Regions from separate parts of the Solibacillus daqui genome, predicted to be linked through region 2. Evidence: riboswitches for the same ligand, from Rfam matches in the RefSeq annotation. Region 2 holds a riboswitch; each other region holds the start of a gene.
The links. Region 2 has a riboswitch for cobalamin ahead of O7776_RS02490 (ABC transporter substrate-binding protein). Riboswitches for the same ligand answer to the same signal wherever they lie in the genome.
Positions count from the first base shown of each region.

Region 1: another riboswitch for cobalamin. It lies ahead of O7776_RS05480 (hypothetical protein); the one in region 2 lies ahead of O7776_RS02490 (ABC transporter substrate-binding protein).
Region 3: another riboswitch for cobalamin. It lies ahead of nikA (nickel ABC transporter substrate-binding protein); the one in region 2 lies ahead of O7776_RS02490 (ABC transporter substrate-binding protein).
Region 4: another riboswitch for cobalamin. It lies ahead of O7776_RS11585 (energy-coupling factor ABC transporter permease); the one in region 2 lies ahead of O7776_RS02490 (ABC transporter substrate-binding protein).

Region 1 covers NZ_CP114887.1:1,170,204-1,175,271, forward strand. The annotation lists gene O7776_RS05465 (metal ABC transporter ATP-binding protein) at 1-435, shown strand, start outside; gene O7776_RS05470 (metal ABC transporter permease) at 451-1,317, shown strand; gene O7776_RS05475 (Fur family transcriptional regulator) at 1,314-1,724, shown strand; cobalamin riboswitch at 1,821-2,000, shown strand; gene O7776_RS05480 (hypothetical protein) at 2,161-2,715, shown strand; gene O7776_RS05485 (ABC transporter substrate-binding protein) at 2,705-3,643, shown strand; gene O7776_RS05490 (bifunctional adenosylcobinamide kinase/adenosylcobinamide-phosphate guanylyltransferase) at 3,711-4,253, shown strand; gene cobS (adenosylcobinamide-GDP ribazoletransferase) at 4,257-5,039, shown strand; gene O7776_RS05500 (histidine phosphatase family protein) at 5,012-5,068, shown strand, end outside.
Region 2 covers NZ_CP114887.1:513,051-518,118, reverse strand. The annotation lists gene O7776_RS02500 (adenosylcobinamide amidohydrolase) at 1-294, opposite strand, end outside; gene O7776_RS02495 (FecCD family ABC transporter permease) at 294-1,292, opposite strand; gene O7776_RS02490 (ABC transporter substrate-binding protein) at 1,282-2,229, opposite strand; cobalamin riboswitch at 2,420-2,604, opposite strand; gene O7776_RS02485 (amino acid ABC transporter ATP-binding protein) at 2,682-3,437, opposite strand; gene O7776_RS02480 (amino acid ABC transporter permease) at 3,450-4,160, opposite strand; gene O7776_RS02475 (amino acid ABC transporter permease) at 4,172-4,882, opposite strand; gene O7776_RS02470 (transporter substrate-binding domain-containing protein) at 4,955-5,068, opposite strand, start outside.
Region 3 covers NZ_CP114887.1:1,812,034-1,817,101, reverse strand. The annotation lists gene O7776_RS08750 (ABC transporter permease) at 1-181, opposite strand, end outside; gene nikB (nickel ABC transporter permease) at 178-1,122, opposite strand; gene nikA (nickel ABC transporter substrate-binding protein) at 1,182-2,804, opposite strand; cobalamin riboswitch at 2,923-3,109, opposite strand; gene O7776_RS08735 (alpha/beta fold hydrolase) at 3,346-4,329, opposite strand; gene O7776_RS08730 (ABC transporter ATP-binding protein) at 4,630-5,068, opposite strand, start outside.
Region 4 covers NZ_CP114887.1:2,386,852-2,391,919, reverse strand. The annotation lists gene O7776_RS11600 (energy-coupling factor ABC transporter ATP-binding protein) at 1-529, opposite strand, end outside; gene cbiQ (cobalt ECF transporter T component CbiQ) at 543-1,319, opposite strand; gene O7776_RS11590 (energy-coupling factor ABC transporter substrate-binding protein) at 1,306-1,593, opposite strand; gene O7776_RS11585 (energy-coupling factor ABC transporter permease) at 1,595-2,338, opposite strand; cobalamin riboswitch at 2,463-2,638, opposite strand; cobalamin riboswitch at 2,857-3,040, shown strand; gene cobI (precorrin-2 C(20)-methyltransferase) at 3,183-3,887, shown strand; gene O7776_RS11575 (precorrin-2 dehydrogenase/sirohydrochlorin ferrochelatase family protein) at 3,913-4,539, shown strand; gene cobA (uroporphyrinogen-III C-methyltransferase) at 4,542-5,068, shown strand, end outside.

The DNA of each region.
Region 1 (5,068 bases), 660 kb from region 2:
TCACAAAAGGTTGGACTGTTTAAGCGTTATCCAAAAGATGCAGACCTTTTAGTGAAGGCGGCCTTGAAAGATGTTGGCATGGAGCAATTTATGAAGCGGAATATTGGACAGCTTTCAGGAGGACAGCAGCAGCGTGTATTTATTGCGCGCGCATTAGTAGCTGATCCAAAGCTACTTATTTTAGACGAGCCAACTGTTGGGATTGACCGTGAAAACGTGCAAGCATTTTATGATATGCTCGCTCATTTAAATAGGCATCATAAAATGACTATGATTTTAGTAACACATGATGTCGATACCGTATCAGACCGTGTAAGCCACGTGGCATGCTTAAATCAAACAATTCATTTCCACGGTTATAAAAATGATTTTGATACGATTTCGGAAGAACAGATTGAAAGCTGGAACGGTCACACTGTTCGAAAGATTCATTAAGAGGAGTAGGCCATTATGATCGAAGCAATATTAAACTATGAATTTTTACAAAACGCCTTTTTCTCAGGGCTCATTATTGGTGTCATTGCCCCGTTACTGGGAGTATTTATTGTTGTTCGTCGTCTGTCGCTAATCGCGGATGCGCTGTCACATGTAACGCTTGCAGGCATTGCTGGAAGTCTTTACATAAGTCAGTCTTTTGCCGGTTTGGCGCTGCTTAATCCGATTTACTTAGGAATTGTTGCGTCGGTAAGTGGTTCAATCTTAATCGAGCGCTTGCGACGTTTGTATAAGCACTATGAAGAGCTTGCAATTCCAATTATTATGTCGGGTGGTATCGGGGTTAGTGCGATTTTAATTTCACTAGCAAGTGGCTTTAATACAGATTTAATGAGCTATTTATTCGGCTCGGTATCTGCTGTTTCGAGACAGGATTTATTTGTTGTCATTGCGATTGCGATTGTCGTGGTGATATTCTTAGTATTATTTTTCAAAGAATTATTCGTTCTATCTTTTGACGAAGAATATGCAAAAGCAAGTGGGTTGCCGGCAAAATGGATTCATTTGTTATTTATGGTTGTTGTGGCACTTGTCATTGCAGCTAGCATGCGTATTGTTGGGATATTGTTAGTATCTAGCTTAATGACATTACCGGTAGCAGCAGCAATGCGTTTAGCACATGGCTTTAAACAGGCGATTATTTTAGCGATTGTATTTGGTGAACTTGCGGTATTAATAGGTTTAGTGAGTGCATTTTATTTAAATTTAGCGCCAGGTGGTACGATTGTCGTAACTTCAATTATCATTCTATTATTTGTCATTATCATTAAAAAAATGGTTTTAAAATTATCAACTAAGGTGGAAGGGGAAGAAGCACAGTGAATACAACACGCGCGTGGGAAATATTAAAAGACAATGGCTATAAAAAAACAGATAAACGAGAGTTAATTTTGGGTATGTTTGCGGCTACGGATAAATATTTGACTGCCCGTGATTTACTGCAAGTGCTGAAAAAAGACTTCCCAGGCATGAGCTTTGATACGATTTATCGTAACTTAGCAACGTTTGTTGAATTAGATATTTTAGAAGAAACCGAGCTAAATGGTGAACGTAATTTCCGCATGCATTGTGAATCGGATCATCACCATCATCATTTTATTTGTCGCGATTGTGGGAATGTGAAGGAATTATCACTGTGTCCGATGGAGATGCTTGGAGAAAAGCTGCCAGGTTATGCAATAGAAGCTCATAAATTCGAAATATATGGAAAATGCCCGAGCTGCTTATAAAGGTATAAATTTTATGTTTTAATCCATGAAATCGATGTGAATTTAAAAACTATTTGCATAATTTCATCAGTATGATAAAGTAAACTTTACAAATTGAATAGTTTGCAAGAAAGAGATGCCTAGTGCATAAATGGGAATTCGGTGTAAATCCGAAGCTATATCCGTAACTGTAAGCGTAGATGAAAGTAAGCAAAATACCACTGCTAAAAGCGGGAAGGTGCTTATGTTTAAAGTGAAGCGCGAAGCCAGGAGACCAATCTTTTTCTGATCGTAACACACCTCTTCGGAAATAAAGAGAATGTACGGCAGCCATACATCAAATGAGCGTTTTTAAATATACCTTTTTGATTTTATGAAGCCATCCATTTTCTGGGTGGCTTTTTTCATGCCATTTAAAATTTCAAAGAGCAATGAATTTGAAGTGAGGTTGAGAAAGTTGAAGAAGGATATTCGTTATTCGTGCTATCCATTCATGCGTGAAAAATCGAGTTGTGTTGATTATGAAATTCGTACAGATTCACTAACGACACGTATTGGTGCAGTTATTCCGACATTAGTGGATGATGAACGCGGTCGGATTGTATTAGAAGATTTACGTCTCATACAACCGCTTGCTTATCACGTAAATGGTTCAGTGCGCGGAAAATTAGCGATTACAGAAGATGACTTAAAGTGGTTAAGCGATCGTTATGATTTTTATGTGAGTGAAGTAAAAGAAGCCATTCAGCAGTTTTTATTACCTCAAGGGGTGGAAAGCGCGGCTCGTCTTCATATTTGCCGTAGTGAAGCGAAAAAATCATATCGCGCATTACATAAAGTAAGTGAGGAAAGAGATGTTCCTGAAATTTTATTCGACTTTTTAGGCTTACTTGCCAATGTATTGTTTGTGATGGCTGTGTACATGAACAAGCAACACGAATGTGATGAAATTGTCTTTACCTCAAAATCATATCCAATGAAAAAGAAAAAGGAGCAAAACAATGAACTTTAAAATGAAATGGGTTGCACCTGTTGCAGCAGCACTACTTTTAGCAGCATGTGGAGCAGACGAAGAAAAAGCATCAAAAGATCCAGTTAAGCAAACTGAGGCAGATGGTCCCTACACAGTTGTAGATGACCGCGGTATTGAAGTAACTTTCGAGGAAGTACCAGAAACAATCGTATCATTACAGCCAAGTAATACAGAAATTTTATTTGAATTAGGTGTCGGTGCTCAAATTGTTGGTGCAACAGACTATGATACATATCCAGAAGCGGCACAAAAAATCGAACGTGTTTCTACGTCAACAGTCATTAACGCAGAACGTATCGTTGAGTTAAATCCAGACGTAGTCGTAGCTTACACAGCCGGTGATGAGGCACAAATTGCACAGTTAGAAGACACGGGCTTAAAGGTGTTTGTCATCGCTTCAGCTACATCATTTGACGATGTCTACACAGATATCATTCAGCTTTCTGAAGTAATGGGCGTTGAGGAAAAGGGAAATGAAGTCGTAGCAGACATTAAAGGACAAATTGCAGCAGTTCAAGAGAAAACAAATACTGTAGATGCAAAGAAAAAAGTGTACTATGAAGTATCACCAGCTCCAGACATTTGGACAACTGGTAGCGATACATTCCAACAAGAAATTATGAATACAGCCGGTGTTGAAAATATTTTCGCAGACCAAAATAGCTGGTTAAGCGTAACAGAAGAAGATGTAATTACACGTAATCCAGAAGTAATTATTACTCCAGCAACTTATATGGAAAATGCAGTGGATGAAATTTTAGGTCGTGCAGGCTGGGATCAAATTCAGGCAGTTTCAGATAAGGCTGTTGTGTTAGTAGATGGAGATGTTATGTCTCGCCCGGGGCCACGTATAGGTGAAGCGGTAGAAATTATGGCAGAAGCCGTATACCCAGAATTATTTAAATAGGCTTATAATAATAGAACATGCCTGATTGTAGGTGTGTTCTTTTAATTATTTGCAAAGGTGGACTACAATGATCTTTATAACTGGCGGAGTACGTAGTGGTAAAAGTGCCTATGCCGAGCAACGTGCCCTAGCTTTGGGGGACGAAAAACATTATTACTATTTTGCAACGGGTGCCGCGTTTGACGAAGAAATGAAAAAGCGAATTATACGACATCAGCAAGATCGCATACAGCAAGAAATCAAATGGACAACAGTGGAAATGCAAGTGGAAATACCTCAACAAATCAATCAATTATCATCTAATGATGTTGTATTATTTGAATGTGTTACGACATGGCTTTCAAATGTGCTCTATTTAAGTGAACAGCAAAAAAATCGTAGCGAATATATCAATAACTGCATCGAATCCCTACAAAAGCAATTGCAAAATTGGCAAGTACAAGGTGCTACAATAATAGTTGTATCGAATGAAGTATTAGACGAGCTGCCTTCAAAATATGAGGAAGTGAATTTATATCGCAAGTTGTTAGGAAACTTGCATCAATGGCTTGTGCAGCATAGCCATGAAGCTTATGAAGTACAGTTTCAACTTGTACAACGATGGAAATAGGGGGTGAGCAGGTTGAAAAATGCAAGTCAAGGTTTCTTATTAGCGTGGCAGTTTTTTTCTTTCATACCGATAAAAAAGCAATTAGATATGAATAAAAGCTCGATTACGTGGATGTATGCGAGTTTACCGCTCGTTGGTTTAGTAATTGGTGCAATGATAAGCTGTGGTGCGTATTTACTTGTTAGCTATAGCGATATATCCAATTTATTATTGTCGATTTTACTTGTAATTGGCATGGTTATTTTTACTGGTGGGTTACATTTAGATGGCTTTATCGATATGTGTGATGCCTTTTTTTCATATGGTGATAAAGATAAGCGATTGCAAGTGCTAGATGATCCTCGCACAGGCGCTTTTGGTGTGTTAGGGATTGTATCATTACTTTTGTTGAAGCTTGGTTTTGTTTATGAAACACTAGCACAAGGGCAGCTAGCAATGCTTGTGTATATTGTCATTATTCCATATATTGCGCGCATCGGGATGCTTGTGTATTTTGTAACAATGAATACGTCGAAACAAACAGGTTTAGCCGCCTATTTTAAAGAGCAGGTAGTAAGAAAGCAGCTCATTATTTATAGTGCAGTGCTGTTTACACTACTGAGTGCGGCGCTGATATATACTGGGATTTATAGCTTCTTTATTTTAGTAGCCATAATGCTAGCTGTAGTTGTAATTTACCGTAAATGGTCGTATCGGAATTTTGGGGGTATGAGTGGTGATTTACTCGGTGCATTAGGTGAAAGCTTGGAGGTTGTTTTATGGCTAACAGTGTTACTGTGCATTTAATTCGGCATGAAAAAACGGATGCTAATATA
Region 2 (5,068 bases):
TAATGAAACCGCATCATACACAAGATTTGAAAATGTACTCGCGTTTAACTGTGGTAGTACCGCCATTTTTTTTGCCAATTGCTTAACGTCATAGCTTTTAATCGGTTGGTTTTCGATCAATACTTCACCAGCAGTCGGACTAATAATGCCACTAATCATTTTTAACAATGTCGATTTCCCACTACCATTCGGACCAAGTATCCCTAAAATTCGACCTTTTTTCACGTGAAACGTCACGTTTTTCACAATGCTCTTGCCACTATAGCCACCGCTTAAGTCATTTACCTTTAACATTATGCGACACCCTTTCTACGTTGCTTGAAGAAAATATACGCAAATACTGGGGCACCTATAAATGACGTGATGACACCAATCGGCAATTCGACAGGCGCGATAATCGTACGCGACACTAAATCACAAATTACGAGCAAACTCGCACCATTTAAAAATGACAGGCTAAGCAAATGGCGATGATCAGCACCGATTACAATACGTATCATATGCGGAACAACTAACCCAACAAAACCAATCGTTCCTGATGCTGCAACCGCAGCACCCGTCAAAATCGAGCCACCTGCTAAAATCATATATTTACTGCGCTTAACATTGACCCCTAAATATTGTGCGCGCTCCTCCCCATAAATCATCGCATTTAACTCCCGACGATTCAGCCAAATAATCAACGTGCCAATTATTATAAATGGAACAACCATTCTCACATACGGCCAGCCACGCATTGACACACTGCCAAGCAACCAGCCAATAATTTCACGTAGCTGCTCACCTGTTAATGCCACCATTAATGAAATACAAGCACCTAAAAAAGAACTAAAAATAATCCCTGTTAAAATAAGTGTTTCCATTTTCATAGTACGGTCTACTAAACGGGCGAATAGGAGCACGATAACCATTGTTATAGCCGCACCTAGCATACTAAAAATCGGTAGCGTAAACGCACCCAGTACAGGTAAGGATATGCCTAAAAAAATTGTCATTACTGCACCAACTGAAGCACCTGAAGAAACGCCTAGTGTATACGGGTCAGCTAACGGGTTTTTAAGTAACCCTTGGAAAGCAGCACCCGCAATCGCAAGCGCTGCCCCAATAAGTGCCGCTAAAATAACACGTGGCATTCGGATTTTCCATAGAATGCTGTACGCAACCGGGTCTGTCGTTTTATCCCACAGAGTGGATAACGGAATATCGACCGAGCCAAATGAAATACCGAGCCACATACTACCTAATAGCAATCCAATCGATGAAAAATAAGCGATTGAATATTTACTTCTCATTAAATACCTCTGGGTAAATTGCTTCTGCGATTGATTCAATGCCTTCAACTAAACGTGGACCTTGGCGACTTGTTGTATCAGCATCAACTAATTTTACCTCGCCATTTTTCACCGCAGTCATCTCTGCATAAGCATCATTTGTTGTAATTTCCTCGATATCATTTTCATAAGTCACTAAGATGGTATCTGGATTACTGCTGACAAATTGCTCTGCACTATACATTGGCCAGCCTAGTTCTGGTACAGCATTTTCAACATTTAGCACTTCTAACATTTCATTAATAAATGTATCCTGTCCTGCCGCATAAAGATCTGGGTCTGTCCCTACAACGACGAACACAGACTTCTCTTCTAAGTCGGCTACCTTCATTTCGATTTCTTCAATGCCTTCTTTCATTGAAGCAATAATATCTTTTGCTTCTTGTACTTTATTTGTAATACGACCAATTTGTTCAATCGTCGAGTAAGTTTCTTCAAATGTTTTTGCATCTTTCACAACAAATACGGGAATCCCAACTGCTTCTAGCTGTGCAATCGCTTCCTCATTAAAACTATACATACCTGATTCGTGTGCTAATACTAAATCTGGTTCTAAAGCAATGATTTGCTCTAAGTTAAATTCCATACCGCCAACTTTTTCTTTTGTTAATGCTTCCTCTGGGTATGTGTCATTGTCAGAAACACCAATAATTTGATCATTTAAACCTAGACCAAATAATATTTCGGTATTTGATGGAACTAATGAAATAATACGTTCTGGTGCTTTTTCGATTGTAATATCTTTGCCTAGTGCATCCATTTGTGTGATTGGAAATTGTGCTGTTTCAGCAACTTCCGCGCTATCATTTGTTGACTGTTTGTCTGTTTCTTTCTCGCCGCATGCTGCTAATGATAATGATAATAATGCAACTGAAGAAAGTACTTGCCATTTTTTCATTGTAAACTTACCTCCTTAGATTTAGAAAAAGAACACATTATGATGTGCTCGTTGATTCATAAGCTCTTTAGCGCTCGTTATTTGACATAAAGAAAAGCCCCCCACTCTTATGAGAAGGAAGCCTTGTGTTTGCAAATAAAATTCAACGTAAAAAGAGAACTTATCCGCCACATCCTATCCTCGTAGGTTTACTTTGGGCATTATAAAGGCAGGTCTCCTGGCTCATGCTATAGCGTTTGTGAGCGCCTTCCCGTGTGAACAGTGGCAACGTGCTCTAAACTCGCATTTACAGTGGCGGGACCGCATCGGATTTCAACCGATTTCCCTTTTACTTCTTACTTGTTAAAAATAAGAACCTTTACAATCCATATGAAATTCATACATTTCATTATAGCGAAAAAAATCACTTTTGTATGCAATCGCATATAAATTTTCAGATAATTAACCAACAACTAAATATGGTACGTGTAATCGTCTGGAAGGACTCGGCGTAAAAATTGCTTCGTACGCTCCTCTTTTGGCTGGACAAAAATTTCATGTGGTGAGCCTTCTTCAATAACATTGCCGCCATCCATGAAAATGACGCGATTTGCTACATCTTTCGCAAAGGACATTTCATGGGTTACTACAAGCATTGTCGTTCCTTCTTTGGCAATATCCTTCATGACACTAAGTACCTCTCCAACTAGCTCGGGATCTAGTGCCGATGTTGGTTCATCAAATAAAATAATATCTGGATTTAATGCAACCGCTCGTGCAATACCAACACGTTGCTGCTGCCCACCCGATAATTGGCTTGGATAGGCATCATATTTTGCCGATAGCCCTACTTTAGCGAGTGCTTTTTTCGAAATATCATAAGCAGCATCTTTTTTCATACCACGCCCAACAATTAGCCCTTCTGCCACATTTTCAAGCGCCGTTTTATTGTTAAATAAATTATAGTTTTGGAACACAAATGCAGTTTTTTTACGAATTTCTAAAATTTCCTTTTTCGAAGCTTTATGTAAATCAACTTCGATTTCATCAAAATTTGCGCTTCCTTCATCGGCACGTTCTAAAAAGTTAATACAACGTAACAATGTCGTTTTCCCTGACCCACTTGGACCTAAAATAACGACAACGTCCCCCTTATCAATTGTTAAATTAACACCTTTTAATATTTCATTATCACCAAATGTTTTATGCACATTTTTAATTTCTAGCATCGCTTTCCCTCCTTATACCGTAGCCACCTTGTAACGGCTTAAACGTTTTTCAGACCATTTAAATAAATATTCAACTGTCATACAAACCATTAAGTAGACTATGAAAATATCAATATATGCCTCTAAATAGTTGTAACCCAAATTTGCCTCTACCTTTGCCTTTAACGTAATTTCTTGCAATGAAATCGCATAACCGAGCGACGTAGCTTTTATTAAATTTATCGTCGCTGTACAAAGATTTGGCATTGCAGCAACAAGCGCCTGTGGAATAATAATACGGCGATATGCTTGTGTTGCCGTTAAGCCAACCGATTGTGCCGCCTCAAGCTGCCCTTTTGGAACCGTTTGTAGCGCCGAACGGAATACTTCTATTAAAATAGCAGCTGTATTGAATGAGAAAATAATAAACGCATACCAAAGTGGATTCACTTCATAAATCGGATAATCAATATTATATTTCTCAAATAGACCCTTCAGTAAAAGCGGAATCGTTGCATACAGCACGAAAATTTGAATAATTACTGGTGTCCCACGCACAAATGATATATAGATTTTTGCGAAGAAATTAATGACTGGCACCTCATATACACGTGCTAGCGCTAACAAAAAGCCGAGTGGAACCGCAATAAAAAGTGAAACAACCGTTACGAGTAACGCGACCGGCACACCACTTAATGCAACAAAAAAAGTATCAAATAAAAATTGCCAGTTTATAATGTCCATATGCGTACCTCCTACGTCGTTTTAATTGGTTGTTTTCCTTTACTAAACGCTTTTTCTAAGAGTGCGAAGATCTTTTCAATTGAGATCGATAACACCCAATAAATCACCGCTAAAGCGATAAAGATTTCTAGTGTATGTGTACCATAGTTATTCGCAATAATTAAATTTGCCTTGCCCACAATATCAATAAAACCTATTGTATAAGCAAGTGCGCCTTCCTGAAGTACCGAAATTAAGCCATTCCCAAAATTCGGCAATGCAACGACTAAAGCTTGCGGGAAAATAATGCGACGATATGCTTGAAGAGGAGTTAAACCAACACTTACTGCCGCTTCAAATTGTCCTCGATCAATCGCTAAATACGACGAACGAATGACTTCTGACATCATCGCTGCAAACTGTAAGCTAAACGTCACAACAACAAAGACTCCAGTCGGAACATTTTGCAAGTAAATACCTAATAGCCCTTCTGAAAACGCTGGGATTCCGTAATACACTAAAAATAATAAAACGATGGATGGCGTACAACGAATAATCGTCGTATAGCCATTCGCGAGCCTACAAAACCATTTATTAGTACTTAACTTCGCCGCTGCAAGCACTAAGCCAAATAGAGTTCCGCATATTACTGAAAGGGCTGCGATATATAATGTAATCCATAAGTACGGTAATAAATTCGGCAATGCCGACCAAATGTATGACAAATCAAAATACTTTTCCATGTGCTCCCCACTTTCGTATGTTTGTGCTAAAAAAAGCTACTTAAGCAAAATACTTAAGCAGCTTCTTGCAGTTTAGCGATTTACTGAATCTAATACTTCGAATAAGTCTTTACCATAAAATTCTTTACTTAATTCTTTTAAAGCGTCCGTCTTTTTAATTTCTGTGATTGCTTTGTCATAGGCATC
Region 3 (5,068 bases), 1.3 Mb from region 2:
AACGCCCTAAATGATCTGTGCCAAGTGGATAGTCCTTAGAAGTTGGCTGTAGTTTTTGTGTCAAATCTACATAATTTGGATCATTTGGAGCTATGAACGGTACAAAAATTGCAACAGCTGTAAAAAATACAATGACTGTCGCACTGACAATTAATATAGAATGCTGGCGAAATGTCTTCATTTTATCCGATCACCTGCCAGTCGAATGCGTGGATCTAGCCAGCCACAAAGAATATCTACTATTAAATTTGTTAGGAAAAAAACAATTCCTAATAGTAAAACGCAAGCTTGGATCATTGGATAATCCTGATTGACAATCGATTCTACTATTAATTGTCCCATACCTGGCCAAGCAAAAATGTTCTCCACAATTATCGTCCCTCCAAGCATATTACCAAAGCTCATGCCAAGGCCAGTTAATGTTGGGGAAGCTGCTTTTTTAAGAATATGCCGCCAAACAATTGTACGCTCTTTCAAACCACGTGCCTGTGCATATAATACAAACGGCTCCTCCAACACTTCGATTGTACTGGCTCTTATTAAACGTAAATAGGTTCCAATATAACCAAGTGCCAATGTCGTTGCTGGTAACACAAAATGCGCAGCTGATCCCTTGCCAAGTACAGGTAATAAGTCAAGTTGCAACGAGAAAAAGTAAATGAGCAAAAAACCTAACCAAAATGTGGGCAATGACACACTACTAAAAGCAAAAAATTGCGTCATTCGGTCAAACCATTTCCCTCTATGTAAAGCAGATATAACTCCTAGTGGTATACTGCAAACAATAATCAGTAAAAACGCAACTGCTGTTAATTGTAAAGTTGGTATAAAATGAAGCATCATTTCATCTAAGACCGACCGCTTTGATATTAAGGACGTTCCAAAATCAAATTGCAGTACATTTGTTAGCCATTGTACATATTGCATGACAAGTGGCTGATCTAGTCCCATTTCAGCACGTATCGCTTGAACAGTTTCTTCAGAAGCCTGAATATTTGATACGCGTAAATACGTTAATACAGGATTACCTGGTATTAGCTGTATAAGCAAAAACGTAATGATCGACAAACCAAAAATGGACGGTATTGCCCCTAGCAATCGTTTGTATATAAAACGAATCATAAGTCAACGCCTCTCTATAGAACAAACGCCCATTCCGAAAAGAAATGGGCGCAATTAATTTAGTCTTTCATATCAATAGTTGTTGTTGGTATTTCTACTTCTTGTGGCAAGAAGTCTACACCCATTATATTTTTCTTGTAAACTGCGATATTTGATTGATATGAAATTGGTAAATAGACAGCTTCCTCATGAAGCATCGTTAAAATTTGATGATATTGTTTAATACGATCCTCTTCTGTTGTTGTTAATAATACTTGTTTAATACGCGTATCCAACTCTTTTTTAAAGGATAAGCCAGATAATGCATAGTAATCTGGGCCACCACCAGAAGAATCGGTTGTGATGGAAGCTAAATAAGAGTGCGGATCAAAAGGTACCGCCCAAGTTGCAGTGAATAACATATCATAGTTGCCATCAAATGCCGTTGTCCAGAATGTATTTGATTCTTGACTTGTTAATTTCACATCGACGCCAATTTTACGTAAGTCCCCTTGCACAAATTCCGCTATTGACTTTTGAATATTGTCCGTACTTATGAATAACAATTCGAGTTGTAAAGGTTGACCATCCTTTTCTCGGAATTCCTTACCCTCTATAGTTTTCCAGCCTGCTTCATCTAATAAAGCTTTTGCTTTCTCCACATCATACTCATACGGATCAACTTCTACATTTGTATAGGCTAAATTTTGCGGGAATAACGTATCCGCTTTGTTTTCTATTCCATAGAAAATATTATCGATGACCGCATCCTTATCGAAAGCGTGCTGCAGCGCAAGTCGTATATTTTTATCACTCATTGTTTCACGATTCGTATTGAATAACAGTGTACGGGTAGCCGTAGGTTCTGAAATTTTTGTTTCATATTTTCCAGATTCTTTTAAAAACTTAAAGGAATCTGGGCTAATTACACCATTGCCAAAAATCATATCCAGTTCACCTTTTTCAAAGGCTAACACGCGAGATTCACCGTCTGTGATTACTTTGACAACTACTTCATCTACTTTAGGCTTTTCACCCCAGTAATTATCGTTACTCTCAAAAATAGCGTACTCATTTTCTTTGTGTTCTTTTAATACCCATGGGCCAGTACCAATTGGCGCAGTTAAACCATTCTTATATGTATCCATACTTGCTGGGAAAGCTGATTCTGCAACAAAACGTAGTGGTCGCACATACGTTAATTCTTGGAGAGTTGGATAATAAGCATTATGTAACGTTAATTTAAATGTATAGTTATCGATTACTTCTGTTGTTTTAATTTGATTAATCAATTCAATCCAATCATGCTGTTCACGGTTGGCAAGTACGGTATCAAAATTTTTCTTCACTATTGCTGCATTAAAAGCGGAGCCATCTGAGAACTTCACATCATCACGCAAATGGAATATATACTCTTTCCCATTCTCCGATACATCCCAGCTCTTTGCTAGCCACGGCTTAATTTCTCCATCTTTACCATAATAGACAAGAGATTCATAAACCATTGCTTGCGAGAAAAACTCGTTTGGAAAATAAGTGTGGGGATTTAAATCACCAATATCCCCAGACCAAGAAAAAGTAAATACTTTCTTGTCATCTTTTGTAGCTGCTGTTTCTTTTTCATCCTGTTGAGAACATCCAGCAAGCGATAATATAATAGTCATCAAAATGAGGGAAACTGCCCATATACTACTATTTTTCATTTCTTCACCCCTAATTTTTTCATAAAAAAAAGTATTTTTAACAGATACAGTTAAAAATACATCACAATTCTATATTAAGTATTTCTTACAGCACCTCCCTATTCTCCGTAGGTTCAACGGTATCTCTATTAAATAGGCAGGTATTCTGACTGAGGTTCAACATCTTTTGTGCCTTCCCAGATATCAAGACCCAGTGACATTTACAAAAGACTCCCCTTTACAGCGGCGGGACCGTATCGGATTTTCACCGATTTCCCTTTTAAGTATCTATGTAACATAGATACACCTATTCGACACAATATTTAGTTTTCTCTCAACTATCCTACTACAAAAAGAAATAAATATCAAAATGATAATAACACACCAATTGATACGTTGCCTAAAAACGCAGAATCCGATATCTCTTTGTTTCTGAAATGCATCTCATTTTTTTACCTTCATGAATAGGTTAAAGAGTTCCTCAATTATCTTGCCCTTTAATGAAAATGAGCACTTATCCTTGTTCAAGGATAGTGCTCTTTTGCTGAAGAAAAAAGTATTACTAATTTGTTATTATTAATGAATCTATGAATTCATTAACTTGTTTGCTCATTTCTTTGTAACGAGTCCAGTGGAGATAATGATGTCCTTCTAATGTTACAATTTTACTTGAAGGAGAATTACTTAATTGCGTTTCATAAAAAGTCACATTGTTTTTACCATCCTCTGTAACCTTATCTTTTTTCGTAGCAAATAATAAAACTGGCATATTGGAAGGGAAAGTCATATCAACTGTTTTGTCAATATTATTTTTAATTTCATTAGCTTCATTAACAACGCTTTTGTTTCCCCCCTTCCAAGCGGAGATAGCCTTGGTCATTTTTAAGTTTTCTTCAGAATATGTACCATCATCAGCAATAGGTAAAAAACCTTCAGGATTTATATATAACGCGAGTCTTGCTATTCCTGTTGGTGCTACGTATCTTAAAAATTTAGGTAGCGTCGGGGCAGGTTCATTAAAATACTCAATAGCTTGTGGGAAAAGAGCATCAATCCCAATAACTGCATCAATCTCAGCAGGATATTTATTAGCATAATACAGACTATAAATTCCTGATACGGAATGGGGCATTAAAATATATGGACCATCAATATTGGCTTTCTTTAGAGCAATTCTAATTTCTTCTACGATGTTTTCTACAGTTCGTTCTTTTGTCGTTAAATCACTCCATCCATAACCAAAATTTTCTACCACGACAACTTTATTGTTTTTGGCCATTTCATTTATTAAGGGTTCAAAATCTAATACAGGTGCGGTTGTGCCTAGTCCGCTTAATAAAACAATGGTGTTCACCCCATCTCCTTTTGTATAAACGTGCATATTTTGATTATCGACTTCTACTATTTGACCAATTGGTGGATATTGTGTTTGCTCATAAACCTTCAAGACGTGGTGAAAAACAATCCATACAAGGAATAATGCTACTATTGTTAATAAAATATTTCTTATAATAATCCAAGTTCTAAATTTTCTTTTTGCTTTCATTACTAATATAAATCCTCTCTATTTATTATATAATTTCACAATAATGGAAATAAAGTAGTGGTTCCATCGTTTAACTATACATCCTTCTTACAAGTTTGAAAGATTTCTCATTTATTCAATAATCTGGCCCTTTAATAAAAAAACACTTTCCTAAACTAAGGAAAGCGCCTGATTGTTGAAGATCATTTTTCTATTAAAGCCCCTGTTAGTTGAAGTTTAGAAACGATTAAAAAGGCAGATTATACCTTAGACTTTCAAAAAAGGCCACGCTCACGAAAAATTATAAGGGCTATAATTTTTTTATTGATATATTAAAGAATTATTATCTTTCATTTCATTCATCACTAATTCATAATATAATGATTTATTATTTAATAATTCAGAATGACAACCTTGTTCTACAATTTCCCCCTTATCGATAACAAATATTATATCTGAATCTTTAATAGTAGAGAGTCGATGAGCAATAATAATTGTAGTTTTATTTTCTCTAATCATTGCAAGATTTTTATGAATGATTTTTTCTGTATTTACATCTAATGCCGATGTAGACTCGTCTAAAATTAATACCTCTGGATCTCTAATTAAGGCACGAACTAATGCTAACCTTTGTTTTTCACCGCCGGAAATAGTTATTCCACGCTCCCCTAATGAACTATCATACTTATCCGGCAATTTCTGGATAAAATTATCGATACACATTGCTTTGGCTAAATCTATTATTTGATTATCTGTTATT
Region 4 (5,068 bases), 1.9 Mb from region 2:
AAAAATAGTAATCTAAACTGCTCGTCGGTTCATCTAAAATATAAAGTTTAGGATCCATTGCATAAACACCTGCAATGGTCACACGTTTTTTTTGTCCACCACTTAAAAAATGAATCGGTCGTTCGGTTAAGTCCTCTAATTCAGTTAATTGTATGGCGGTATCAACATGTTGTTCTATTTTTTCATGTGGCCATTTTAAATTAATCGGACCATATAAAATATCATGCTTAACTGTAGAGGCAAATAATTGATTGTCTGCTTCTTGAAAGATAAAGCCAACATGCTCCCGTAACTTAATTAATTGTTTTTTAGAATAATGTAATGGTTCGTTTAAAAATTGAATTTTACCAATACTAGGTTTTTCTAGCCCCATGAGCAATTTGAAAAATGTTGATTTACCTGAACCATTTTCACCTAATATCGCTACTTTTTTTCCCATTGGAATCGTTAATGATAAATCATGTAATGCCTGTGTACCATCACTATATTGAAATGATACATGCTCAAACGTAAAATAGCTTTCTGTCATAACTAAAATCTCCTTAAAAGATTAATGCAATTGCAACGATCAAAAATCCACCTGCTATAAAAGTCAGTTTTTGATCCCATGCTTTTTCACTCAAAAATTGCTGTGGAATAATAAATTGTTCAATATTTCGTGCCGTCATCGCATAGGACATCGCCTGATGACGGAAAAAAATCGAACGAAACAGAGCGCTAATGAGTAAGCTTAAAGATTGAAAGCTTATTCGATATGTTCGATAGCCTAGCCGAGCATCCTGCGCAGTATAAAGCTGCGCAACTGTTTGTAAAAGTAAAAATATAAAACGATACATTAACTCAATTAATTCAATGATAATCGTTGGTACTTTTAATCTAGCAAGTACTGGGCTAATTTCATACATCGGTGTTGTTAAAATTAAAAAATACAAGCAACTTGTTGCACTAATCGAGGTAAAAAATATCGTGATAGCTCGAAGTAAATCATTCGGCAATATAAACAGCTGCATGCCAAGAAATGTGCTATGCCATAATGCGGAAATTGGTATAGGTTGTGCAAATGAAATGGACAACACGATCGCTATCATACCTGCAAAAACAAAACCAATTGGCGCGATAAGTAATGTTACATATGTTTTCCAAGGAATTCTGGCATAAAAGATAATGACACTACTCATGAAGAGTAGTGTCCAAACCGATAAAATATTATTTCGTAATAATGTTACAAGTAATAATGAAATGACACTAAACGTTATTTTTTGACTAGCGGCAACCTTTTGAATCGCATTATGGCTCGCTAGAAAATCAATGTTTAGCATGATCTTTTGTATGCTTTCCGCGCATATAACCGATGAAATAGCCGATAATTAGTGCACCAATAACACCTTGTAAAACGAATAATAAGCTTTCGATTTCACCACTTGGAGGCTCCCAAATAGCGCTAAACCAAGGCTCATAGTCTACAGCGATTTCTGTAATCGCTTCTTCAGCCTCACCATCAGCACCCCCGAATTCTGCATCCTGTAAAAATAATATTGGTAAAATCGCTAAGATCACGACGCCTAATAGTAATAGTAGATTTTTCTTAAACATGTTAGCTCTCCTTAGCCTTTAAAATACGTAATTGAACTAATTCTTTCATGTTATATTTTTGTAAGAAGTTCATAATCATTACGGTTAATAATCCTTCACTGATCGCTAATGGAATTTGTGTTAACGCAAAGATGCTTGCGAATTTTTGGAATGAACCTAAAATGCCGCCAACTTCTGAAGGGAACGCTAATGCTAATTGTACAGATGTCATAACATATGTTCCTAAATCACCAAGCATGGCAGCGAAAAATACTGCGACGCTAATTGATAGGCCCCATTTTGTTGCGAGCTTATAAACACCTACTGCAATAAATGGACCAACGATAGCCATCGAGAAAATATTTGCGCCTAAAGTCGTTATGCCACCATGTGCTAGTAATAGCGATTGGAATAATAGGACGATTGATCCTAAAACGCTCATAACAAAAGGTCCAAATAAAATTGAACCTAAGCCAACGCCAGTAGGGTGAGAACAGCTCCCGGTTACTGATGGGATTTTTAATGCAGATAAGACGAATGTAAAGGCCCCTGATAGGGCAAGTAATAATTTACTTTCTGGATTTTCTTTCACGACGATGCGGATCACTTTTAGTCCTTTTACAAGGAATGGTAAGCATAGTGCAAACCAAAAAATTGCCCAACCAATTGGTAAAAATCCTTCCATAATGTGCATGGCATATGCTTGCTTTGGCATAAATAATAAAACGATACCGAAGTAAGCAAGTTTTGGTAAGTATTGCTTCATGTTTCTACTCCTTTTTTCTTATTTGATGAAAAAAAGTGCATAAAAAAATACACTTTTGAGAGTAAAAGTGCATCACAAAAAAGCAAGCGATTTTGCTTGTTTCACGCACCTATCCTCGTAGGTTTGAATAACTTAATTTTTGGCAGGTCTCCTGACTTCTTTTCGACGTATTACATGTCTTCCCACAAAAAATGCAGTGACGTGTTATGTAATACTCCAAGTTACAGTTGCGGGACAGTACCGGAATTACACCGGTTTCCCTATTAAGCTTGTAAAAGCACCAAAAATCATTCAATTTTCACCATGTGAGGAAATAGTATCATTCGTTATTTCATTTGTCATCATTAATTTTTTCAACCCTTCCAAAATCCAAGGTCATTTTCTGAAAATAATGTAAAATTATCTGTCATTTATGAGCGTAGCTTTCTAGTATATTCTGTTTTTTCTTCTGAATTGTATAAATTGTTCGTAAATTAATATTGTCAAAAGTGTGGTAACGTGATAGAGTTACTTTAATTTCATAGTACAAGTAATAAAGTGCTCTTTTTATAAGAGTTAAAAGGGAAATTAGTTAAAATCTAATGCAGCCCCCGCTACTGTAATAGCTGATGAACTCACAACCAATCACTGTCAAAAAGATGGGAAGATGTGATAGTAAAATGACGCCTGAGCCAGGAAACCTGCTTTATTATTGCAACACGACTTTTCGGTGGGAGAAGGACGGCGACAAATACATTACTTGTATTTCCTTTTACTTTTTTAGGATGTCCATGCCTATTTCTAGCACTTGCCGGAAATAGGCTTTTTTGTGTTTATACGATTTTTTTAAAAGGGGAAAAAGACAATGACAGTTGGAACATTATATGGTGTGGGCGTTGGTCCTGGAGATCCGGAATTAATTACTATAAAAGCTTTTCGTAAATTAAAGGAATGCCCAGTAATTGCATATCCGAAAAAAATGCGCGGCAGTAAATCATATGCTCAAAAAATAATTGATTTATATGTGGAACCACAACAAAAAACAATGCTAGGTCTCGTTTTTCCAATGACGAAGGACCAAGAAACGTTACAGCAAGAGTGGAAAAAATCCGTCGAGCAAATATACGCCCATTTACAGGAAGGTAAGGATGTAGCCTTTGTAACTGAAGGAGACCCCATGTTATTTAGTACGTATATTCATTTGATGAAATTAATGAAAGAACAACATCCAGACGTACCAATGCAATCGGTTGCAGGTATTTCTTCGTTTAATGGAACAGCTAATCGCCTTCATATACCGTTAGCTGATGGGGATGATCATGTGGCGATGATTCCAGCAACAGATAATAAAGAAGAAATGCGTAATGTATTAGAAACACATGATGGCATTGTATTTATTAAAATCGCAAAAGTACTAGATCAAATGCTTGATTTGTTGGAGGAAATGAACTTATTAAAAAACACACATGTCGTTACAAAAGTGACTTCGGATGAAGAAGTGATATGGGAGGTTGAAAATTTACGTGGTACAGAATTGAACTATTTATCGTGCATGATTGTTCGTAAATAAGAAAGATAACGTTGGAGGACAGAAGATGAGTTATTTTCCAATTATGCTTAATCTCGATTATAAAAAAGTAGTCGTTGTTGGTGGTGGACATGTTGCAACACAAAAAGTAGAGGCACTACTTGAGACGAAGGCTAATATTGTCGTTGTCAGTCCAATGCTTACGGCAACGTTACAGCATTACTCACAACTCCAAAAAATTCAGTGGCGCAATAAAACGTTTGAGCCGGCAGATTTAGATGATGCGATATTAATTTTTGCTGCAACTAACGAGGAAACGGTCAATGATCAAATCGAACAAGCAACACAGCACTGGCAATTGTTCATGAGGGTAGATAACAATGGTCGTATGGATTTTATGAACCCAGCCGTTGTACGTCGAGGTGATTTTGTATTAACCGTTTCCACTTCTGGGGCAAGTCCAGCATTTACGCGACAAGTAAAACAACAATTAAGTGAACAGTTTGATGATAGTTATGAGGCATATACGTCATTTTTAAAGCATGGTAGAAAGGCCATTTTGGAGAAATTTAAAGGCGAGCAAAAACGTCTAGCTGTAGCCGCACTTTTAGAACCGCAAGTTTTACAGTGGATTCAACAACAAGATTTTGAGCAATGTGAAAATTATTTACAACAATTATTAGAAGGTGAATGAATGTGAGTGGCTTTGTTTACATAGTTGGTGCTGGTCCGGGAGATCCAAAATTATTAACAATTCGAGCATTGGAATGTCTCCAGTTAGCAGATGTGATTTTATATGATCGATTGGTGAATCCGCTAATTTTACAGCATGCAAAAAAAGAGGCGCAGTTAATCTATTGCGGTAAAGAACCTGGAAAGCATGGACTGATTCAACAAGAAATTAATGAAGCATTGGTTAATCATGCAAAAAACAAAAAACTAGTAGTTCGCTTAAAAGGTGGCGATCCTTTCGTATTTGGCCGTGGAGCGGAGGAAGCCCTTTTTTTAAAGGAACATGATGTGTCCTTTGAAATTGTACCTGGTATCTCAGCGGGCATTGCAGCACCTGCCTATGCAGGTATTCCGGTAACACATCGTGATTTTTCGAATAGCTTTGCGATTGTCACGGGACATGGTCGTGAGGATAAAGGACAAGATTTTTTACGCTGGGACGCATTAGTACAAATTGATACAATCGCTTTTTATATGAGTGTGGGCAATAT